2 regions of the Micromonospora sagamiensis genome follow, and region 1 is predicted to be linked to the other one. Evidence: riboswitches for the same ligand, from Rfam matches in the RefSeq annotation. Region 1 holds a riboswitch; the other holds the start of a gene.

The links. Region 1 has a riboswitch for S-adenosylmethionine ahead of IGA62_RS00320 (aminotransferase class V-fold PLP-dependent enzyme). Riboswitches for the same ligand answer to the same signal wherever they lie in the genome.
Positions count from the first base shown of each region.
Region 2: it holds a riboswitch for S-adenosylmethionine, as region 1 does, so the genes downstream of both, thrC (threonine synthase) here and IGA62_RS00320 (aminotransferase class V-fold PLP-dependent enzyme) in region 1, are expected to answer to the same signal.

Region 1 is NZ_AP023438.1:81,768-93,537, forward strand. It holds gene IGA62_RS00285 (pectate lyase family protein) at 1-531, shown strand, start outside; gene IGA62_RS00290 (META domain-containing protein) at 625-1,512, opposite strand; gene IGA62_RS00295 (hypothetical protein) at 1,720-1,899, opposite strand; gene IGA62_RS00300 (carbohydrate ABC transporter permease) at 2,081-3,028, shown strand; gene IGA62_RS00305 (carbohydrate ABC transporter permease) at 3,025-3,858, shown strand; gene IGA62_RS00310 (ABC transporter substrate-binding protein) at 3,879-5,282, shown strand; gene IGA62_RS00315 (hypothetical protein) at 5,370-6,680, shown strand; gene IGA62_RS00320 (aminotransferase class V-fold PLP-dependent enzyme) at 6,749-8,023, opposite strand; SAM riboswitch class IV at 8,070-8,190, opposite strand; gene IGA62_RS00325 (putative bifunctional diguanylate cyclase/phosphodiesterase) at 8,238-10,052, opposite strand; gene IGA62_RS00330 (SAM-dependent methyltransferase) at 10,049-10,855, opposite strand; gene IGA62_RS00335 (methyltransferase) at 11,166-11,770, opposite strand, start outside.
Region 2 is NZ_AP023438.1:2,345,416-2,357,185, forward strand. It holds gene IGA62_RS09970 (GNAT family N-acetyltransferase) at 1-319, shown strand, start outside; gene paaN (phenylacetic acid degradation protein PaaN) at 411-2,087, opposite strand; gene IGA62_RS09980 (hypothetical protein) at 2,171-2,749, shown strand; gene IGA62_RS09985 (GNAT family N-acetyltransferase) at 2,688-3,707, opposite strand; gene thrC (threonine synthase) at 3,997-5,283, opposite strand; SAM riboswitch class I at 5,294-5,429, opposite strand; gene IGA62_RS09995 (A24 family peptidase) at 5,563-6,294, shown strand; gene IGA62_RS10000 (hypothetical protein) at 6,391-7,068, shown strand; gene IGA62_RS10005 (peptidoglycan recognition protein family protein) at 7,075-7,905, opposite strand; gene IGA62_RS10010 (CBM96 family carbohydrate-binding protein) at 8,048-9,415, shown strand; gene IGA62_RS10015 (DUF397 domain-containing protein) at 9,499-9,690, opposite strand; gene IGA62_RS30890 (Scr1 family TA system antitoxin-like transcriptional regulator) at 9,681-9,926, opposite strand; gene IGA62_RS10020 (cell division protein DivIVA) at 9,816-10,124, shown strand; gene IGA62_RS10025 (hypothetical protein) at 10,130-10,399, shown strand; gene IGA62_RS10030 (ABC transporter permease) at 10,451-11,353, opposite strand; gene IGA62_RS10035 (alpha/beta fold hydrolase) at 11,353-11,770, opposite strand, start outside.

The sequences.
Region 1 (11,770 bases):
CCGGACGTCGTCCGGCAGACGGCCGGCGCCCACACGGGTCTGAAGGTGTCGGACGGCAACTGCTCGCCGCAGACGCCGACGCCCGGACCGACCAGCCCCACGCCCGGACCGACCAGCCCGACGCCCGGACCGACCAGCCCGACGCCGACGCCGACGCCGTCCAGCGGAACCAACCTGAGCATCGGGGCCGGCTCCGACGGCTCCAGCAAGGCCGACGGAACGAGCTACGGCAACGTGCGGGACGGCAACATGAGCACCTACTGGTCACCGGTCGGCTCGACCGGTTCCATCTCGATCAAGTGGGGTTCCGCGACCACGGTGTCCAGGATCAACATCCGGGAGGCGTCCGGCTCCGTCGGCGTCATCGGGTCCTGGCGGGTCCTCAACGGCGGCACCGGCGCCGTCCTGGCCTCCGGCAGCGGGGCGGGCGTCGTCACCTTCGCCCCCACCGCACTGACCAAGGTCACCTTCGAGATCACCAGCTCGACCGGCACGCCGAGGGTCGCCGAGTTCGAGACGTACGCCGGTTAGCAGCGCGGTACGAGCGGCGGGGGCCGTCCGACGCGACGGCCCCGCCCTCGGCTGTGTTGCCTCGCCGCCCTCAAGGGACTCCGATCCGGACAGTCAGCCGGCGGAGCGCAGCCGCCCTGTCTCCTTGCCCTGGGCATCGAGCAGCACCAGGACCTCACCGTCGAAACCGGCCCGCCGGGCCGTCCCGAGCCAACTGTCGACCGGCACGTTGTCGCAGCCCACCAGCGTGGTGGCCCCGGCGGTGGCGAGCAGCGTGCCCCCGGACGCGCTGATCCACCGACCGCGCGAGCCGTTGCAGCCGTCGGACCCCGTCCAGTCACCGTCCGCGGTGAACTCCAGGTACGCGTTCCGGTTCCCGGTGAGGGGCACCCAGCGGCCGGCGAGCCGGTGCCGGTCGGCGGGGGTCAGCGTCACCGGTAGCGCGGCGGCCGGCGCGAGGGCCCGCCGGACCTCGTCGGTGACCACCGGCGGCGCCAGCACGGAGGCCGCCATGTCCGGCCCGGGGGTCGGGCTCGCGCCGGGGACCAGCCGGGCGACCGGTTGCGCCAGGTCGTCCAGGAGCAGGGGCCGCCCTCCGTCGTCGAACCGGTACGCCGTCACGCGCCGCAGCCAGTCGGGGGTGTCCTGGCTGGCCCTCTCGCAGCCCGGGATGCCCTCGACGGCGGAGGCGGAGGCCGAAGTGACCTCCGCGAGGAAGACACCATCGGTGTCGGCCCGCCAGGATCCACTCAGAACGCCACAGCGGCTGCCGAGCACATGCAGGTCACGGTGTGCGAGGTGCAGGATCGTACCCGCCCCGGGCTCGTCGACGTCGACGAGCGTCCAGGCGCCCAGCAGCTCCTCCGGTGCCAGCGGACGCGCGTCCTCCGTACCGTCCCGGAGCGCCCCCGGGTCCTCGGCGCCCGCACCAGCCTGCCCGCCGCATCCGGCGAGCAGCGCGCCGAACGCGACCAGCATCGCAAGGTAGCCCTGACGTGCCATCTCGACTCTCCGTTCCGCCGTCTCCCCCGGTCTCGTGGGTCACCACGAGTCGAGGGCTAGGACGGCACACCGTGACGAACGGTTCCACCTGCCCCTCCCAACGACCGGCCCCGGGACCGGGGAGCGGTGCGACGGGGTGCGGTCGTGTCCGGGTACCTGCGACTCGGCGCACCACCCGCACCTCGCCCGGCCGGCAGGGGAGGATGGTCAGGCGGTCCGGGGCATGGTCGCGGCCCCCCGGTCGAGTGCGAGGGCCAGCCGGCGCTTCCAGGTCTCGGCGTCGCCGGGGACGCCCGGGTACTCGTCGGTGAAGTTCGTCCAGTCCACGTCCCAGCCGAGAGGCGACTCGGCGGTGAAGGCGTCGCGACGGGCTCTCGCGCACGTCAATGTCGTGGACGAGTCCCGGGGCGCCGACCCACGATCCGGGCCATCGACCGCCGTTTCCACCCCCTGGATTTCGGAAACGGCATCGACCTCGACACCGGAACCCGATCATGAAGGTTGCTGTCAGGTAACGCAGAGGTGTCCGGAGCATTTCCTGCGCCTGATCCGTTGGTAGTGTGCGGCGGTGCCTCCCCCTTCGGTTGCCGAAGACGCCCCACCCACGGCGGCCACGAGCGCCGGCGCCCCCGCGCCCGGCCGGCCACGTGGCGAGCGTGGCCTGTCCTGGTTACTGCTCCTGCCATCGGTCGCGATCTTCGCCCTGTTCATCTTCTGGCCACTCGGCCGGACCCTCTACCTGTCCACCCACGCCAATGACATCTTCGGCGCGCCGAGCGCCTACGTCGGCTTCGACCACTACGCCGAGATGCTGTCCGGCGAATTCCTCGGGGTGCTCGCCACCACGGCGATGTTCACCCTGATCAGCGTCGTACCGGCGGTGCTCGGCGCACTACTGGTGGTCCTGCTGCTGGAATCGCGGATCCGGGGCGTACGCGCGTTGCGCACCGCCTTCGCCCTGCCGTTCGCGTTCTCGGTGGCCACCGCGTCGGTGGTCTTCGCCGTGATCTACAACCCGGCCATCGGCATCGCCAACGGGCTGCTCGGCGCGGTCGGCGTCGACCGGGTCAACTGGCTCACCGACCCCTCCATCGCCCTGCCCGCGGTCGGTGTCGCCACCATCTGGATGAACCTCGGCTACAACGTGCTGGTGCTCTCCGCCGGAGTCGCGGCTATCCCGCAGGAGGTGGTCGAGGCGGCCCGGCTCGACGGCGCGACCGGCTGGCGGCTCGCCCGCAGCGTGACCGTCCCGCTGCTCTCCCCGCAACTGTTCTTCCTCGTCGTGGTCTCCACCATCCACGCGTTGCAGAGCTTCGGCCAGATCCACATCCTCACCAAGGGCGGACCGGACGACGCGACCACCACCCTGGTCTACGCCATCTACGAACGGGCGTTCGCGTTCGGCTCCGCCGACTTCGGTGGGGCGAGCGCACAGGCGGTCGTCCTGCTGCTGATCATGCTGGTCTGCACCGCCATCCAGTTCGGTGTCCTGGAACGGCGGGTGCACTACCGATGAGCCGACGTACCACTCCCGGCCGGATCGCCGTCTACGTCGTACTCGGGCTGGCGCTGATCCCGGTGCTGTTCCCGGTGTACTACGCGTTCGCCGGTGCCGTGATGGGCCCCGGCGACCTGGCCACCTATCCCCCGGCGCTGGTGCCGGGCGAACTGCACTGGCAGAACTTCGGCGACGTGTTCGAGGCCGTGCCGCTCGGCCGGTTCTACGTCAACTCCGCCGTGCAGGCCGGTGTGATCACTTTCGCCCAGGTGGTGACCAGCATCCTCGCCGCGTATGCCTTCGCGTTCCTGCGGATGCCGGCGAAGGCGGCGACGTTCGCGCTCTTCCTGGCCACGCTGATGGTCCCCTGGGAGAGCATCATCATCCCCAACTACCTGGCCATCTCGGACTGGGGGCTGACCCGTGGTGGGCTGACCTACCTCGGGCTCGTCCTGCCGTTCCTCGCCTCGGCGTTCGGCACGTTCCTGCTGCGCCAGGCGTTCCTCCAGTTCCCGGGCGAGCTGCGCGACGCGGCGGTGATCGACGGTTGTGGGCACTGGCGGCTGCTCTGGCAGGTGGTCGTCCCGCTGTCCAAGCCGTCCATCGCGGCGGTCGGGGTGTACGTCTTCCTCTCCGCGTGGAACCAGTACTTCTGGCCGCTGATCCTCGTCCGGGATCCGGAGTACCAGACCCTCCAGATCGGAATCTCCCAGCTCAACGATGCTGAGGCGGCCCAGCCGGGGCTGATCCTGGCCGGCGTCGCGCTCTCCCTGCTCCCCACCCTGGCCGTCGTGCTCTTCGGCCAGCGGTACATCGTCCGTGGTCTCACTGCGGGCGCACTGCGTTGAACCCCCACCGAGGAGAGGCAATGGCACTTCCACGACCACGCCGTACCGGCGCAGTCATCGTCGCCCTGCTCACCGCCGCCGCGCTGGTCGCCGGGTGCGGTTCCGAGTCCGGCGGCGAGTCGACCGACGCCCTGGACGCGCCGGGCGCCGAGGCGCTCAAGGACACCAGCGGGAAGACGACGGTCGAGTTCTGGCACTCCATGAAGGGGGCGAACGCCGCCGCCGTCGACAAGCTGGTCGCCGACTTCAACGCCGGCAACGGCGGCAAGGTCGAGATCAAGGCCGTCTACCAGGGCAGCTACGACGAGACCATCGCCAAGTACAAGGCGTCGGTGCAGCAGAAGAGCACCCCCGCCCTGGTCCAGGTGTACGACATCGGCACCCGCTTCATGGTCGACTCCAAGCAGGTCGTGCCGATGCACCGGTTCATCGAGAAGGACGGGTTCGACGTCGCCGAGATCGAGCCGAACATCGCCAGCTACTACTCGGTCGAGGGCAAGCTCTGGTCGATGCCGTTCAACACCTCCACCCCCCTGCTGTACCTCAACAAGGAGGCGTTCGAGTCCGCCAAGCTCGACCCGACCAAGCCGCCGAAGACCCTGGCCGAGCTGGGTGAGATGGCCAAGAAGCTCACCGTGAAGGACGCCAGCGGCAAGACCACCCGGTACGGCTTCGGCGCGGCCATCTACGGCTGGCTGCTCGAACAGCTCCTCGCCACCGACGGCCAGGAGTACTGCGACAACGGCAACGGACGCCAGAAGCTCGCCACCCGGGTGCAGTTCGACCAGGCGGCGGGGGTGCAGGTCGCCCAGTGGTGGACGGACCTGGTCCGCAACGGGTACGCGGCGAACACCGGCCGGAAGACCGACGACGCCCAGGCGGCCTTCAAGGCCGGTACGGTCGCCATGCACCTGGAGTCCACCAGCGTGCTGCGCGGCTACGTCGACGCGGCGGCGGGCAAGTTCACCGTCCTCACCGCCCCGTACCCGAAGGTGTCGGACTCCTCCACCGGCGGGCCGATCATCGGCGGCGCGTCGCTCTGGATCAACGGGGTCGGCCACAGCGCGGCCGAGAAGCGGGCCGCCTGGGAGTTCGTGAAGTTCGCGGCCGGCGCCACCCCGCAGGCCCAGTGGCACACCGGCACCGGCTACGTGCCGATCAACGTGGGCGCGCTGGAGCAGGTCGACAAGGGCTGGGTGACGAAGTACCCGCAGTTCCGTACCGCGGTGGACCAGCTGCACGCGCTGCCGCCGTCGGTCGCCTCGGCCGGCTGCCTGCTCGGCGTGATGCCGCAGGCGCGCAAGGCCGCCGAGGACGGGCTGGAGGCCGCCATCGTCGGCACCAAGCCCGCCGAGCAGGCCATGAAGGACGCCGCCGCGAGCGTCCAGTCGGCGATCGAGAGCTACAACAAGTCGGTGAGCTGACCGGCGGTCCGCTGGCCCACCGGCACCCCGGTGGGCCGGCGGACCCGGGCGTGGAACGCCGTTGCGCGGGTCGTCCATACTCGACACGTGGAGCCCGAGGCGTACCTGACGCTTGAGCTCGGCCCGGATGAAGCTGGCGCCGAGACCGTGAAGACCATCGTCCTTCCCTGGTCCGGACACGCGGCGACGGTCCGCGTTCCGGCCGGGACCGTCGACGGCTCGATGCTGCGGCTGGCCGGTCTGGGACCGGCGGGGCCGGACGGATCACCGCAGGACGCGTACGTCCGGGTCCGGGTGAACGCGACGCCGGCACAATTCGGGCCCCCGCCACAGTTCGGGCCTCCGCCACAGTTCGGGCCTCCGCCACAGTTCGGGCCCCCGCCCGGTCCGCCGCAGCACGGTCCGCCGGTGCTCGCCCCGGTCCAGCCGGCGCGCCGCAGGACGGTGCTCGTCGTCGCCGCCGTGGCGGTCGTGGCGGTGCTGGCGTGCTGCGGACTGCCGCTGGCGTTCTTCCTCGACGGCGACGACGAGGACGGCGCACCGGTCGCCGGGGCCCGCTCCGGAGCACCGTCGGTCGCGCCGTCCCCGAGCGCCGCGCCCATGACCCCGGACCAGTACCAGACGGTGCTGACCAGCACCGACCAGGCGTTGAACACGGGCTTCCGGACCCTCGCCGCGGCCAAGAGCCCCACGGCGGTGCGTACTGCGGCGTCCAACCTCGCGACGACCGCCGGCACCCAGCGCCAGGCGTTGGACGATGTGGTGCCGCCGGCGAGCGTGGCGACCGCCCACGACACCCTCGTCGAGGCGTTGGACGATCTGGCCGCCGCCCTGACCGGCACCGGCGCCGCCACGTCGGGGCAGGCCTGCCTCGGGCCGGCGGCGGTCGCGCGGGTCAGCCGGGAGACGGCCGCCGACCAACTCCGGGCCGCTGCCCGGGCGTTGGCGACCACCGACCCCACCCGGGCCTACCAGGTCGGTTCCTTCGTCCCGAAGGAAACCAAGGACGGCAACCGGCGGCTGAGCAACGGCTCCTACGTCAAGCGGACCAAGGGCGGCCTCGGCCAGCTCAAGATCGAAAATGGTGGCGCCGACGCGGTGATCAGCATCGCCCGGGGCAAGACAGCGGTCACCCGGGTCTACGTCCGGAGCAAGAGCACCTTCACGGTACGCGGTGTCCGGGACGGGACTTACCAGATCTTCATGACCAGCGGCAAGGACTGGGACGCCAAGAACAGGGCGTTCAGCCGGGACTGCGACTTCGAGAAGTTCGACGACCCGCTCAAGTTCAGCACCACCTCGCGGACGTACACCAGTTGGACGCTCTCCCTCACCCCTGTGGTGGGCGGCAACGCCAGCACCAGCAGCGTCGACCCGGACCAGTTCCCCGGCGGATGACCGGGTTCGCCGACTCGCCGTGACACGTCGTGCCGGTCACCGGTGACAAGCCGGGTGGCCGGCCAGGCTCACCCGAGGGCGGCGAGGGCGGCCAGCAGGCGGTCCACGTCGTCGTCGGTGCTGCCCAGTCCGAGACTGGCCCGCAGGGCGGTGGGCGGCAGGTCGCGGCGCCCACTACGCGCGGCGGCCTCGGCGAGCAACCGTCGGGCCAACGGGTGGGCGCAGAACAGCCCGTCGCGTAGCCCGATCCGGTGCTCGGCGGCGAGGGTGGCCGCCACCTCGGCGGAGTCCCGGCCGGCGACCACGAACGACACGATGCCGACCCGGTCGGCCGCGGGGCCGAACGTCCGCAGCTCGACGAGGTGCGACAGTGCCGCGATGCCGGTACGCAACCGGGTCAGCAATGCCTGCTCACGGCGGTGCAGGGCGGCGCGGTCCGCGGTGGTGAGCGCGGTACAGACCGCCGCCAGGGCCACCGCACCGAGCAGGTTCGGGGTGCCGGCCTCGTGCCGCCCCGGGCCGGTGGTCCAGCGCACGTCGTGCGTCGCCGGCCCGACGTGCCGGGTGGCCCCGCCGCCGAGAAGGTACGGCGGGGCGGCGTCCAGCCAGTCCGCCCGTCCGACGAGCACGCCGGCACCGAACGGGGCGTACAGCTTGTGCCCGGACGCGGCGAGGTAGTCCACGTCGAGCGCCGCCAGGTCGACGGGAACGTGCGGTGCCAGCTGGGCGGCGTCCAGCGCGACGCGGGCGCCGTACCGGTGGGCCACCTGGGCGAGTTCGGCCACCGGCCAGCACTCCCCGGTGACGTTGCTCGCGCCGGTGACCGCTACCAGGATCGGCGCACTCGGGTCGGACCCGCGACGCAGTTCACGCAGGGCGGCGGCGAGCCCGCGTACCGCCGCGTGCGGAGAGTCGGGCACCGGCAGTCGGAGTGCCCCGGCGGGCCAGGGCAGCAGGTTGGCGTGGTGTTCGGCGGCGAAGGTCACGACCTTGGTGCCGGCGGGAAGCACGTGGGCGAGCAGGTTGAGCGCGTCGGTGGTGTTCCGGGTGAAGATCACGTGATCCTCGGGGCGGGCGGAGAAGAAGTCGCCGACGGTCTGCCGGGCCCGCTCGTACGCGAGGGTGCAGCGCCGGGAGAGGGCGCCGGCACCCCGGTGCACGCTGGCGTGCCAGGGCAGCAGCTCGGCCACCGCGTCGGCGGCGGCACGGGCGCAGGGTGCGGAGGCGGCGTAGTCGAGGTTGACCTCGCCGGGCACTCCGAGCACCTGGAGCGGCGGGTACGGCGGTTGCGGTGCCGGACGGAGTCCGGCACGCAGGGGCGACGGTACGAGGGCAGTGGTCATGGCAGACCTCCGGCAGTCCAGGGACCCCGGAACGGCAGCTGGACGGGGTCCGCGCTTGCCCAGCACCTGATCGCGCTGGGCCGGGTCATCACCCGGGGCACCCCACCGCGAACCTCGACGAGGGTTGCCGGCCAGCAAGCCGGGGCTTGTCGCTGGCACTCATGACCTGGGCCGCAGCTTAGCTGCCGGACGCGGTCCGGCCAAATCCGGGCAGCTACGTGGTGGGCATCTGCTGGTGCTGCGCCACGATGCTGTCGGTGATCTCGCTGGGCGGCACCGGGTGACCGAAGTACCAGCCCTGCCCGCTGTCGCAGCCGGTGGCGGCCATGCGGTCGGCCTGCTGGGAGGTCTCGATACCTTCGGCGGTCACGGTGAGACCGAGCTGGTGGCCGAGCGACACGACGGTGGTGAGGAAATCGTCGTCCGTGGCGGGGTGGTGGATCGTCGCTCGCCTGATCGTCGGTGTCGACGGACGGGTCAGGCTGGCGTCGAGTTTGAGGCCGTGCAGGGGTAGGGCGCGGAGGTTGGCCAGGTTCGCGTAGCCGACACCAAAGTCGTCGATGACGAGTCGGACCCCGAGTTTCATCAGCGCGGTCAGGGTGTCCGTCACGGTACCGGTCAGTTCGATCACCGCCTGCTCGGTGACTTCGAGCTGGAGCAGGCTCGGCGGCAGGCCGGTCCGGTCGAGGACCTGGGAGACGGCCCCGGCCATGCCGCTCTGGTGGAGCTGGCGCACCGATACGTTCACGCTGACGTACAGACCGGGCTGGAGGCTCTGCCAGCGGCTGGCCTGGCGGCACGCCTGCTCCAGCAGGTGGTTGCCCAGCGCCACGACGAGGCCGGTGCGTTCGGCGAACTCGATGAACCGGGCGGCACCCAAGAGGCCGAGCTGGGGATGGTGCCAGCGGGCCAGTGCCTCCACCCCGGTCAGCCGGCCGGACCGGAGATCGACGATGGGCTGGTAGGCGAGGGTGAACTCGCCCCGCCGCAGGGCCGCCGGCATGGCCGCCGACAGTCGGTAACGTTCGGCGTCGGCGTTGCTGCGTGCCCGGTCGAACTGACGCCAGGTGGCCTTCCCGTCCGCCTTGGCCCAGTGCAGCGCGATCTCGCTGGCGCGCATCAACTGCGCGGCGCCGCCGTCGCGGACCGCTCCCTCGGCGACTCCCGCGCTCGCCGTCAGGGGTACCTCGGCACCGGCGACGTGGAACGGGGCAGCCAGCGCGGCGAGCGCCCGGTCAGCGATCTTGATCGTGTCCTCGCCGCACGTGGTGCCGACGGCCAGGATCGCGAACCGGTCACTGTCCAGACGGGCCACCAGGTCGATCCGGCGGTCGGTGATCGCGCCGAGCCGGTCGGCGACAGCTTGGAGCAGCAGATCGCCCACCGGATGCCCGAGCACGTCGTTGACCGCCGCGAAGTCGTCGATGTCGAAGCAGCAGACGCCGGCCCGGTCGGCCGGCGTGCCGGCGGCGGACAACCGTTCGAGGCGCTCGGTGAACAACGTCAGGTTGGGCAGTCCGGTCAACTGGTCGTGGGTGGCGAAGTGACGGAACCGGGCCTCGCTGACCCGCAACGCCTTCTCGGCCCGGGTGTGCGCCGCCAGCGCGGCCAACCGGACCCCGTCCTGGGCCTGGAGGCTACGGTCGTGGGCCGCCGACGCGAAGCCCACCGCCAGGTCGGCGAGCAGCCCGGTCAGCCGGGCGTCGAGCGCGGGGTCCGCCGGCAGCCCCAGATCGGCGCGGAGGCGTGAGCCGACGATCGCGATCGTCCGACCGAGCGCCTCCGGTGACCCGAAGCCGGCCGCCACGAGTTCGGCACCGATCCGTCGGCCGCCACCGGGTTCGGCCGGTTCGGTGAGGACACCGGCGACCAGACGGTCCGCCAGCCCGATGACGATCCGATGCCGCTCCTCGGCGCTGATCGGCACGTAGTGGGCCCGGTGGAGCGCGGCGGCCCACACCCTGGCGAACTCCTCGACACCCTGACGGCACCGGTCGTCGGCCCCGTCGGCATCGGGCCGATCGCTCACCTGCGGCGTCCGACTCCGACGTAGAAGCTCATCCGCTCGGGATGCTCACCGACATCGTCCGGAGTCTCGGGACGCCACAACGGCGACCAGACCACACCGGGCTCCACCAGCTCGAGGCCGGCGAAGAGGTCCTGCACCTGGGATCGGGTCCGGGCGGTGACCGGCGTGCTCGTCCGACCACTCAGCCGGGCGCCCTCCCCCATCTCGTCCGGTCGGCTGTCGGTGGTGACATGGCTGATCGCCGCGCAGCTGCCCGGTGCCAGCGCCGTCCACAGTCGCCTGACCAGCCCGTACGGATCGTCCTCGTCCGGGATCGCGTGTACGACCGACACGAGCAGCAGACCGACCGGCCGGTCGAGGTCCAACAGCCGTCGGGTCTCCGGATGTTCGAGAATGGCCTCCGGATGGCGCAGGTCCTCAAGCAGCGCCACCGCGTTCGGTTGGCCGGCGAGGATCTGCGTGCTGTGCGCCACGGCCACCGGATCAATGTCCACATAGACCACGCGGGCGTCCGGATCCACCCGCTGGGCGATCTCGTGCACGTTGCCGACGGTCGGAATACCGGACCCGATGTCCAGGAACTGCCGGATCCCCTCGTCGAGCATGAACCGCACCGCGCGATGCAGGAACTCACGGTTCGCCCGCGCCACCAGGCGGAGATCCGGCACCGCCGCGAGCGCCTGGCGGGCGAACTCCCGGTCGACCTCGAAGTTGTGTGAGCCGCCCAGCCAGTAGTCGTAGGCCCGGGCGACGCTCGGGCGACTCAGATCGACATCGTCTGGTGCCCAGTCCGGCCGCTCCATTGCCGCCCTTCCTCGCCGACAGTGACGTAACCGGCGCCACCGCTGCGATGGGAATCTATCGGTAGATGATCCGCACCGGGATCACGAAAGGCTAATAGTAACGAACCCTGCTCTTCTTCGCGATCACGGCCGCGCTCCGGCCGGGGCTCCGCAGGCCAGCGCCCGAAAGGGTTGCGCCGCGTCGAGGTGTGGTGCGGGTGCGTCCCGTCCCCGGCGCTGGGAGTGGACCGCTCGTTCAGCTTGCCAGGGCTCAGCCGGGGCGGGCCGGGCACGAAGCTCCCGGCCCGCCCCGACTCCCGCCACGGTCCGGTCAGTCCTTGACGCCGATGACGACCCCGTTCGCGCCGGCCGCGACGAACGGCAGGGTGCGGATGTCGGAGAATCCGGCATCCCGCAACCACGTCGCGTACTCGGTCTCGGAGTAGTTCTTGCCGGCTGTGGTTTCGATGAGCATGTTCATACCCATCAGGGCAGCCTCGGCAGGGCCGGTGCGTTCGGCATTGAGCATCAGTTCGCTGATGATGACCACACCACCCGGTGTCAGCGCCTCGTAGGCGCGTGCCAGCAGTTCCCGGTCGGTGTCCTCACCCCAGTCGTGCATGATCATGCTGTACAGGATCACGTCGTGGCCCGCCGGCAGCTCGGCCTCGCGCAGGAAGTCACCGGCCACCGTGGTGATCCGTCCACTCAGTCCAGCATCGGCGATCTTCGAATCAGCGATCGGGCATACGTGAGGCAGGTCGTACACCGTCGCCGACAGGTTCGGGTAATGGCGACACAGCTCGATCGGGAACGCCCCGGAGCCGCCGCCCACGTCCAGCAGTCGCGTGTGCTCGCCGAAGTCGTAGACCTCACCGAGCGCGCGGGCGGTGAAGGTCGACATGCAGTGCATCGCGTCCCAGAACAACTGCAGCA
Region 2 (11,770 bases), 2.3 Mb from region 1:
GTTCGTCGCCGATCCCGGCGGTCGCCTGGTCGGCCACGCCGGGGGCGTCGCCTCGCCGCACGAGGCGGGCCTGACCGTGGTGTTCGGGGTCTACGTCACCCCCGCCTGGCGCGGCACCGGGCTGCTCGCCGCCCTGATCGACGGGGTCGGGGCCTGGTCGCGGGCGTGCGGACGCCCGGAGCTCATGCTGGAGGTGGTGATCGGCAACGACCGGGCCTACCGGTCGTACCTACGGCTGGGCTTCACCGACACCGGGGTACGCGTGCCGCACCCCACGATCCCGTCGATGCGCGAACTCCAGATGCGCCGAGCCGCCTGAGCGAGCGCGCCGAGCCGCCCGAGCGGGTTGCAGGGGACCCCTCCTACACAAAAAACGGTAGGAAGGGTCCCCTGCAACCAACCAACCCCGGTCAGGCGGTGTGGCGGCGGCTCTGCACGACGCGGAACCGGTTCGCCACGTACGCGCCGTCGGTCAGGGCGGCGTTGGCGGCCGGGTTGGCGCCGCTGGCGTGGAAGTCGGAGTACGCCGCTGACTGGTTGACGAAGACCCCGCCGGTCAGGTTGCAGGACAGGTGCACCCCGACCTCGACCGCCGTCGCCTCGGCCGCGTCGAGCACCGCCTCGTCGGTGGAGTAGACGGCGGCGGTCAGCGCGCCCTTCCGTCCGACCGTGGTGCGGAGGATCTCCAGACTCTGCGCGGTCGAGCCGGTGGCGATCACGAACGAGATGGGACCGAACCACTCCCGGCCGTAGGTCGCGGTGGCGTCCACGTCGAGCTTGACGATGGTCGGCGTACGGACCACCGCGTCGGGGTGCGCCGGGTGCGCCAACGGACGCGACTCCAGCACGACGTCACCGAGCTTGGCCGCCTCGTCCAGCCGCTCCAGCACCCCGTCGTTGACGATCGCCCCGGTCAGCTCGACGGCGCGGGCCGGGTCGGCGGTGAGCTTGCCCACCGCTGCGGCGATCCCGGCGGCGACCTCGTCGAAGGTCTTGTGCCCCTGGTCGGTGGCGATACCGTCGGCCGGCACGAGGATGTTCTGCGAGGTGGTGCACATCTGGCCGCTGTACAGGGTCAGCGTGAAGCCGAGGTTGCGGCACAGGCCGGCGAAGTCGTCGGTGGAGTCGATCACCACCGTGTTCAGCCCGGCCTTCTCGGTGTAGACCGAGGCCTGGCGGGCGTGCTGTTCCAGCCAGTCGCCGTACTCGGTGGAGCCGGTGAAGTCCACGATCTTCACAGCCGGGTGCAGGGCCAGGTCGGAGGCGAGCTTCTCGCCCGGGGCCTCCGCGGCGAGCAGCACCAGGTTCGGGTCGAACCCGGCCTCGGCGAGCACCTCCCGGGCCACCTGGACGGTGATCGCCAGCGGCAGCACCGCGCGCGGGTGGGGCTTCACGAGCACCGGGTTGCCGGTGACCAGCGAGGCGAAGAGACCGGGGTACGAGTTCCAGGTCGGGAACGTGTTGCAGCCGATCACCAGCGCGACGCCGCGGGGCACCACGTGGAACGTCTTGGTCATCCGCAGCGGGTCGCCCTTGCCGGCCGGCTTCTCCCACCGGGCCGTCGCCGGGTGCCGGGTCATCTCCGCGTACGCGTACGCGATCGCCTCCAGCGCCCGGTCGAGCGCGTGCGCCCCACCGGCCTGGAACGCCATCACGAAGGCCTGTCCGCTGGTGTACTGCACCGCGTTGGCCAGCTCGAAGATGCGCTTGTGCAGGCGGGACAGGATCTCCAGGCAGACCCCCGCACGGGCCTGCGGGCCGGCGTCCCGCCAGGCGGGCAGCGCGGCGGAGGCTGCGGTCACCAGCTCGTCGACCCGGGCATGCGGGTAGCGCACGCCCAGCGGCACCCCGAACGGGCTCGCCTCGGTGGCGACCCGCTCGCCGGTGCCCGGCTGGTCGAGGGGGAAATCGCCGTCCAGGTACGCCTCGAAGGCGGCCCGCCCGTCGGCCGCGGCGGTCTCGCCGTACACGCGGGGACTGGGGGACTCGGGGTAGGCGGACCAGTACCCGCGCTCGGAGATCGCGGTCAGCGCCCGGGCGAGGGTGTCGGCGTGCGTGGCGTACAGGGGATGCGGGGTCTCCGTCATGCCCGCCATCATGCCGCAGCCCGGGACCGGTCGGTAGGAGCCGCCGGGTGGCCGCGTTCGACCCGGCGGCGCATCCTGGAGCCGTGCGGCAGCGGACGCGGACCACGCTCACCTGGCTCAACGGCACCACGCCGGTCGGCCTGGCGCTGGCGGTGCTGGCCCGCACCACCCGGCGGCGCACGGCGGACGGGCTGGTCGTCGCCGGGGGGTACCGGCTGCCGGTGCCGAGGCAGGGGTGCTTCACGGTCGGCGCGGTGGTGCTGACCCGCCGCCCACCCGAGTGGCTGCTGCACCCGGACCGCGCCGACCTGCTCGGCCACGAGCGACGGCACACCGGCCAGTACGCGCTGCTCGGACCGCTCTTCTGGCCGGCGTACTGGCTCGCCTGCGCCTGGTCGTACGCGTCGACCGGCAGCTACGGCTGCGGCAACGTCTTCGAGCGGCGGGCCGGCCTGGCCGCTGGCGGATACCCCGAGCCGACCCTGCGGCCCTGGGCGGCGGCACTGCGCACGTCCACGGCGGCCCGGCGACCGTTGGCGGCGGTCCTGCGTCGCCGGGCCCGGGACAGCGCCGGGCGGGGGCCGGACGGGGAGGCCGCGCTCAGAGGTCGAGCTGCCAGTTCGTCCAGGCGTCGACGGGACGGAACCCGAGCTGCTCGTTGATGGCGATCATGTGACGGTTGTCGGCGGCGTTCCAGGTGTCGACCTCCCGCAGCTCCGGCTCGTGCGCCAGCGCGTACCGCAGGTTTTCGATCTTGGCGAGCAGGCCGAGCCGGCGCCCACGGTGGGCCGGATCCACGATGGTGATCTGCTGGTCGCCGTGGCACGGGACGGTCGGCAGTACGATGATCATCGTCCAGGCCACCAGCCGGCCGCTCGCCTCGTGCACCACTCCGCAGTGGTAGGAGGCCCGGCCGCGGGCCGTCAGCACGCGCTCGATGCTCCGGACCCGCTCCGCGTCGACGCGCTCCGGCTCGAGCACCAGGTCTCCCGTCGGGGAGTCGAGCACGAGCCGGCTCTCCAGGTGGCCGACGTCGGCGACGTACTCCTCGGGGGCCTCCGCCTGCCAGGTCACCGTGCGGTACCCGGTGGCCCGCTCGCGCGCGTCGGCCAGCAGCGCGTCGAGGACGGCGTGGTCCAGCCGGTCGACCACGAGCCGGCGGCGCACCTCGCCCAGCGCCGGCTGGGCACCGAGCGCGGCGGCGAACCCCGCGCCGACGGCCGGCCGGTCCGGCCCCTCCGGCAGCGGCCCGACCGACGCCGAGATGATCCGCTTCCGGCCCTGCTCACGCAGCACCCGGACAGCGTGCTCGTACAGCGCCCGTCCGACGCCTCGCCGCCGGCGATCCGGGCGGACGACCAGGTCGAGGCTGGCGTTCTCGATGTTCTCGAACTGTGGCAGGTGCAGCACCAGGTAGCCCACCGGGACGTCGTCGAGAGTCGCCAGCGCCATCCGGAGCGATCTGCCGGGCATCGGGTGCCGGAGTGCGCTCTCGAAGACCTGATGGGACGGGCTCGGAACGTCCGGCAGGTCGACGGCCTGCGCGGCGGCGGCCACCTGGAACGCCGCGTCGATCGCGGCCTGGTCGGACTCGTCGAAGGACGCGATGACGATGCTCATGCCGACGAGCGTGCGCGACCGGAACGGAAACGGGCCAGCGATTTAATCGCTGGCCCGGAAGCTCTGGTCGGGAGGGACGATCGCACAACGCCGCCGGCGTTGGGTCGTAAGGCTTGAAAAGTCTTCGGCGAACGCCCTCCCGCAGGAAGCATCCTGCGCCTGACCGGTTACTGACGTCAAGTCCCTGGAGGGTGGTTTTTCGTACCCTGGGCGAACGGTCGGTTACCCGACGGATCGACCCGATCCCCCGTTCGGGCGGTTCGGCCGATCCGTCGGGACGAGACGCAGGTCAGCCGAGCAGCCCGGCGTCGCGGGCGGCACGCAGCGACGGCTTGATCCGGTGCGTCGGGCCGACCTGGCCGGCGACCGCGTCGATGGTCTTCAGTCCCTCGCCGGTGTTGAAGACCACCGTCTCGGCGGTCGGGTCCAGCCGGCCGGAGGCGACCAGCTTGCGCAGCACCGCGACGGTCACCCCGCCGGCCGTCTCGGCGAAGACCCCGGTGGTCCGGGCGAGCAGCCGGATCCCCGCGCGGATCTCCTCGTCGTCGGCGTGGTCCATCCACCCACCGGTACGCCGCACCGCCTCCAGGGCGTAGAGGCCGGCCGCCGGGTCGCCGATGTTCAACGACTTGGCGATACCGGTCGGCTTGACCGGGGTGATGGTGTCGGTGTCGGCGTGCAGGGCGGTGGCGATCGGGTTGCAGCCGGTCGACTGTGCGCCGAACACCTTCCAGCCGCCGGCCGGGGCCTCGACCAGCCCGATCTCGACCAGCTCGCTGAACGCCTTGTCGATCTTGGTGAGCAGTTCGCCGCTGGCCATCGGGATGACCACCTGCGCCGGGATCCGCCAGCCGAGCTGTTCGGCCACCTCGTACCCGAGGGTCTTCGACCCCTCGGCGTAGTAGGGACGGACGTTCACATTGACGAACGCGGTGTCCTCGAACTCGTCGGTCTCGACCAGTTCGCCGCAGAGGCGGTTCACGTCGTCGTACGAGCCGTCGATGGCGACCAGGTCGCCGCCGTACACGGCGGTGGTGATCACCTTGCCCTGTTCCAGGTCACCCGGGATGAAGACCACCGAGGGCACGCCGGACCGGGCGGCGTGCGCGGCCACGGAGTTCGCCAGGTTGCCCGTCGAGGCACAGGCGAAGCGGGTGAAGCCGAGCGCGCGGGCGGCGGTCAGCGCCACCGAGACCACCCGGTCCTTGAACGAGTGGGTCGGGTTGGCGCTGTCGTCCTTGATCCAGAGCGGGGCGGTGATGCCCAGCTCGGCGGCGAGGTTGCCGGCGGCGACCAGCGGGGTCAGCCCGGGGTCGAGGGTGACCCGGGTGGCCGGGTCCTGGCCGGCGGGCAGGAGGGCGGCGTACCGCCAGAGGTTCTGCGGGCCGGCCTCGATCTGCTCCCGGGTGACCCGCGCCAGCGCGGCGGTGTCGTAGTCGACCTCCAGCGGGCCGAAGCACTCGTAGCAGGCGTGCTGGGCGGCGAGCGGGTACCGGGCCGAACAGGCGCGACAGACGAGGGCGCGGGCGGGGCTGGCGGTGGTGTCGATACCGGGGGCGACGATCGTCGACGTCATGTCGAGGGTCCTCTCATCTTTCCCCGCGTCGCACCCTGCGGCGGGGACGGATTTGGCACCTGCCCCGTCGGACGCTCAGCTCTGAGCGCACGGGGTGGTTGCCGGGGCGTCGTCGGGCCGTATCCCTCAGCCCCTCTGGATGAGGTATTCAGTTGTGCAGCAGATTCTACGAGCGGCCTGCGCTTTTGCCGACCCTCCTTCCCACGCTGTGAGCCACCTCGCCCTCGCCGGTCCCCGGCGGGAGGGTGGGCCCCGGGGCAGGAGGGATAGGGTGCGGCGGTGTTGGCGGCTGCGCTGGGGTGCGGGGTGGCGGGGGCGCTCGTCCCGGCGGTGGCGTACCGCCTCGCCGTGCCGTACGGGCAGCCCGTCCGGCGGGACTGTGCCGCGTGCGGTGCCCCGCTGGCGGCCGGGGCACGCGGGTGGGTGGCGGCCCGGTGCGGGTGCGGACACCGGCTGGGGGTGCCACGCTGGCTGACCGCTTCGATCGCCGGGTTGGCCGGTGGGCTGCTCGGGGCGGCGCTGGGACCGGTGGCCGTACTGCCGCTCTTCCTCGCCCTCACGGTGCTCGGCGTGCTGCTCGGCGTCATCGACGTCGCCTGCCAGCGGCTGCCCGACCAGGTGGTGCTGCCGGCACTGGCGGCCACTCCGGTGCTGCTCGGTGCCGTCGCCCTGCGGAGCGGTGCGTGGGACGACTGGTGGCGAGGGTTGCTCGCCTGCCTGGTGGTCGGCCTGGTCCTCACCGGGATGGTGCTGCTGCCCGGCGGTGGCCTCGGCGTCGGTGACGCGAAGGTGGGCGCGCTGCTCGGCTGGTACCTGGGCTGGCTGGGATGGGAGGCGGTGGTCCTGGGCGTGGTGCTGCCCTGGGTGGTGAACGTCCCCGTGCTGCTGGTGCTCCTCGCCACCCGCCGGGTCGGTTGGCGGACGGCGATGCCCTTCGGTCCGGCGCTCCTGGTCGGCGCGCTGCTGGCGGTGCCGGCGGTCACCTGGTGGCCGGCGGTCACGGCCTCCTGAGCCCGCCGTCCCGCGATCCGCGGATCAGCCCTCGACCGGCACTGGCATCCATTCAGTACTGTCCCGCTCACCGGTTCGAGGGAAAGGTGGCGGACGATGCGTCGGAGGATCGTGCCAGTGGTGGCACTGGTGCTGGTCTGCGTACTGACCGCCTGTGGTGGCAGTGGCAGCGGCAAGAAGAAGCGGTCCCGGGACAGCCGGCCGGCGGCCGGTTCCTCCGCGAAGAAGGTCGTCACCCCGTCGACCGACCGGGACGACGAGGCACGGGCCGACCCCACCCCGAGCCCCACCAAGACGCCACGACGCAAGGTACGCGCGCTGACCTGCGGGGACCTCCGCGACGCGCAGGTGGGCAGCAGCACGGTGCGGTACCAGGGATACCCGGATCACCTGCCGCTGCACGAGGGCCGCTGGAGCGGCGAGGACGGCGCGACCGTCCTGCTCCAGGAGCCCTGCGCGATCGGTGACCTCGACGGCGACGGGGCGGCCGACGCGGTCGGCGCCGTCATGCTGGAGACGGGCGGCACGGGACGCTTCTGGAGCCTGGTGGTGTGGCGCAACGTCGGCGGCGAGCCGCGCTACGTCACCGTCACCGACCTGGGCGACCGTACCCCGGTCCAGTCGATCCGGATCACCGACCGGAAGGCCACCGTCGTGTACCTCACCCGGGCGGCGGACGCGGCCATGGCGGAGCTGAATATCCGCCGCACCGCCGTCCACCGTCTCTCCGGTTCCCGTTTCCCGGAGGTGAGCCACACCGACGCCGCCGCCTGACGCCTGTCAGTCGGCGAGCCGCCGGGCGAGTTCGGCGGCGACCTTCTGCGCCAGGTCGGGCGGGATCGCGGCGGCGATGGCCTCCGGAGTCAGCGTGGCCAGCACCCCACGGACGATCTCCTCGCTGGGGTTGCGGATCAGCAGGTCCCGGACGTTCTCGAAGGTCTCGTTGAGCACCCGGAGGGTGGAGTAGTCGGTCGGGATGCCTCCGCCGACGTACTGCCAGGGCAGGGCGCGCATGGTCCGGGCGACGGCGGGGTCCTGGAGGATGGCCAGGAACTGGGTGGGGGTCATGTCGTCCTCACTGTCATCGATGGCCTGCTCGACCGTGGTCAGCAGGTGGTCCCAGGGGAAGTTCGCGCCGGGATCGGTGTGGGTGGTGCCACCCCAGGCCAGCCGCATGTCGTCGTGGCCGTAGAAGGCCCGGACCCGTGGGTTCGAACTCATCTCGGCCACAGTGGCGCGGCGGGGCACGACGCCGTGCCGGCGACAGACCACGGCCAGCACGGCGGCGAGCCGGTCCCAGGCCACGTTGTCGAGCCACCACTGTCGGGATCTGGCGTTGGTGCCGGTGATCTCCACGGCGATGGCGTTCTCGTTGCCGGTGCCTGAGCCGGCGTGACCGGCGCGGGCGTCGGTGTCCAGGGACTGGACGATGGAGTTCGAGTCGACGTAGAAGTGCGAGCTGACCCCGTCGGTGCGCCGGGTGGCGTAGTCCGCCTCCTGCTCGGCGGTGGCGTCGTTGGCCGTGGAGTGGATCGCGATGCCGTACTTCAGACCGTCCTGGTCGCGGTAGGCGTTGCGGCCCTGGACGAAGGGAATTCCGGGGACCTTCATGGTGGTTCTGCCTTCGGTCGGGGCACCGAGCGCACCACAGCGGTCGTCAATGCCCCATCAACCGGGAGGCGTCACCTGGTGCCTGGTCCGTGACGGGTCGGGAGTGGACTGGCATCCCAAGCCCACGAAGGGATGGCGACAGGTGCACAGATCCCGATACGCCGCAGCGCTCGTCCTGGCGATCCTGGCCGGAACCCTCACCTTCGCCCCTCCGGTACGGGCCAACGGAAACTTCGTCTTCTACCCCACCAACGACAGTTATGTGAGTGCGAGCGCGCCGAACAGCAACTTCGACAGCCAACCGGTGCTGGCAGTGGCCGGGAGCCCGACGCGGATCTCCTACCTGAAGTTCTCGGTCACCGGTCTCCTGGACCCCGTGATCCACGCCCGGCTGCGCATCCACGTGTCGACCATCCCCGACGCCGGCAGCCGCACCGGCGGCACCGTGCAGCGGAGCGAAACCGGCTGGCTGGAGACGAGCCTGACCTACACCAACCGTCCCGCCCTCATCGGTTCACCGCTCGGCGCCTACGGTCAGGTGACCGCCAACACCTGGTACGACGTCGAGGTCACCGCAGCGGTGATCAACAACGGGATCGTCAGCTTCGGGATCAGCTCCGCCGACGCGAACGGCGCCTACTACGACAACCGGGAGAGCGGTTCGACCGCACCGCAACTCCTCGTGGAGACCGGTATCCCCGGCACCGGCGAGAACGTCCTCCTGGCCGCCGGTGACATCGCCTCCTGCGACCGGGACACCGACGAGCAGACCGCGCGGATCCTCGACCGGGAACCGGGCACGGTGGCGGCCCTCGGCGACCTGGTGTACGAACAGGGCACTCCCGCCGAGTTCGCCAACTGCTACGGGCCGACCTGGGGGCGACACAAGGCCCGCACCAAACCCGCCGTCGGCAACCACGAGTACCTGACCGCCGACGCGGCCGGCTACTTCGGATACTTCGGTGCCGCGGCCGGCCGGCCCGACGAGGGCTGGTACTCGTACGACATGCCGGCCGGCGGCTGGCACATCATCGTGCTGAACTCCAACTGCAGCAAGGTCGGTGGGTGTCACGTCGGTTCGCCCCAGGAACGCTGGCTCCAGGCCGACCTGGCCGCCAACCCCGCGCGGTGCACCCTGGCGTACTGGCACCACCCGATCTTCAGTTCCGGCGACCGGGAACGAGCGGAGCTGCTCCCGCTCTTCCAGGCGCTCTACGACGCGGACGTCGAGATCCTCCTCACCGGCCACGCCCACCAGTACGAGCGGTTCGCCCCGCAGACCCCGACCCGGGTGGACGATCCCGTGCAGGGCATCCGCCAGTTCGTGGTCGGTACGGGCGGTCGTTCCCTCCAGCCGGACTTCGGGACCATCGTGCCGAACAGCGAGATCCGCAACGGCACCACCTACGGGGTGCTCAAGCTGACCCTGGTCCCCGGGATCTACCAGTGGCGTTTCCTGCCGGTGGCGAACCAGACCTTCACCGACAGCGGCGCTGGCACCTGCCACTGACCATCCGGGACACCAGCACAGTTGATCGTGGTGGGAAGTGGCCCTGGGAGGGGCCACTTCCCACCACGATCACGCGAGCGGAATCAGGGACGCGCGGGGAGCTCGCTGATGAACGTCCGCCACGACCCGGGGGCGAAGGCCAGGACACCGCCGTCGCGGTCCTTGGAATCGCGTACGAGAACGACACTTGACAGGTTGTCGGCCACCTCGACGCAGGCCCCCCCGTTCGAGGATGAGCGGGTCGCCTTCCGCCACTCCGCACCAGTCATGTCCACGTCTGTGCCACCTCCTTGAGAAGGTTCAGGCTCTGTCGACCCGGAAGTGCCTCGCCGCGCAGAGCATCCCAAGCCACACCCAGCCTGGCAACCTCCTCCGGCTGGTCCACGATCTGACCGGACAGTTGGTTGTCGAGGTAGGCGACCCTGCTGCCCTCAGCGAGATCGGCGGTGATGAAGGCCGGTCCGGCGTCTACCTGGCGCGGACCGGACTGCGGCCGTACCAGATCCGCCACGCCGTCTCCGACCGGCGGTGGGGTGGTTTCGCGCCCGAGCAGGTCCATGCCTACCTCAACCGGGTCGCCGCCGAGCTGGACCGGCTCCACCGGGAGGTGGTCGCCACCACCGAACAGGCCGACCGGATCCGGGACGGGCTTCGGCAGTGGCAGACCCGACACGCCGGATGCCGGGTCGACCAGGCGCCGCGCCGGTGACCACGATGGACGATCCCCGTTGGGTGATCCACCTGCCGACCACGCTGACCAGCCTCGCCACCGTGGTCGCGCTCGCCGCCGCGCTGCGCGACTCCCTCGGGCACGTCGACGTCCTCGACTTCGGCGAGGTGACGGTCAGCGCGGAGGACGACCAGGGCAGGCGTACCCGGGTCTGGTGCGACGCACGGCTGCCCGGCGGCGGCCGGTGCCCCCTGCCTGCCGCGCACGCCGGCCCCTGCCGGCCACCGGGAGGTGCCGTCCCACGACGGCGCTGACCATCGCGGCGTCCTACGGAGGGCCGATCCGGGTGGTGGCGGGGCCGGCGGTCAGCTCGTGACGTCCTTGCGGGTGAAACGCCAGAAGGCGAGCCCCCAGAAGAGGGTGGCGTAGCAGATCGCCGAGACGCAGCCACGGACCACGTCGTCGGTCTGCACGGGTGTGGAGAGCAGGCCCAGCCAGGCGTTGCTGTAGTGGGTGGGCAGGAACTCGCGCAGCACGCCCAGGGCGGTGATCTGGTCGAGGATGCTGGACAGGATCCAGAGCAGTACCGCGCCGCCGACCGCGCCGAGCGCCGCGTCCGTGGTCACCGACAGCAGGAAGGCCAGGCCGGCGACGACCAGCATCACCACCGCCAGGTAGCCGAGGACGGCCAGCAGCCGCAGCAGCCCCTCCCCCGGGGCCAGTTCGGCGGCGACCAGGCTGCGCAGCGGCGACCAGCCGTACCGGAGGGTGCCGACCAGCAGGGCGGTGCCGGCGAGCGTCAGCAGCGCCAGCGCCGAGTAGGTGAGCGCGACCAGCAGCTTCACCGCCAGCAACCGGGCCCGGGGCACCGGGATGGCCAGCAGGTAGCGCAGGCTCCCCCAGCTCGCCTCGCTGGCCACGGTGTCCCCGCAGAACAGCGCCACCACCACGACCAGCAGGAACGACGCCGACACGAAGATGGTGAAGAGGGTGAAGTTCAGTCCACCGGTGGTGGCGAACTCGACCAGGCTGGCGTACTCGCCGCCACCGTTGTCGTCGTCGTCACCCGAGTCGAACTGGAACGCGATCAGGATGATCAGCGGCAGCAGCACCATGAACCCGAGCGCGAGCTGGGTACGCCGGCGCGACGCCTGTCGGCGGAACTCCGCCCAGAACGGCAGGGTCGCCGACGGGCGGTAACCGGGGGCCGCGCCCACCGTGGCGGACGACGTCGTCATCACCGGTCCCCCGCTTTCCCGAGACTCCATCACCGGTCCCCGCTTCCCCGGGAGTTCTCGCCGACCAGGGCGAGGAAGGCATCCTCCAGACGACGCCGGGGCACCACCCGGTCCACCCCGACCCCGGCCCGGACCAGCTCGGCCACCACCTCGCTGCGCGCGGTGCCGTTGGTGTCCACCACGAGCTGACCGTCGGAGTCGGGCAGCACCCGTACGCCGTCCAGCCGGGCCAGCACCTCGCGCGCGGCGTCCGGGTCGGTGACGTCGAACAGCACGCTCGGCGACTCGCCGACGATCTCCTCGACCGGGCCGGAGGCGACGATCCGCCCCTTGTTGACCACCACGGCGTGGGTGCAGGTCTGCTCCACCTCGGCGAGGAGGTGGCTGGAGACCAGCACCGCCCGGCCGTCGGTGGCGTACCGCTGGAGCACCCGGCGCATCTCGGCG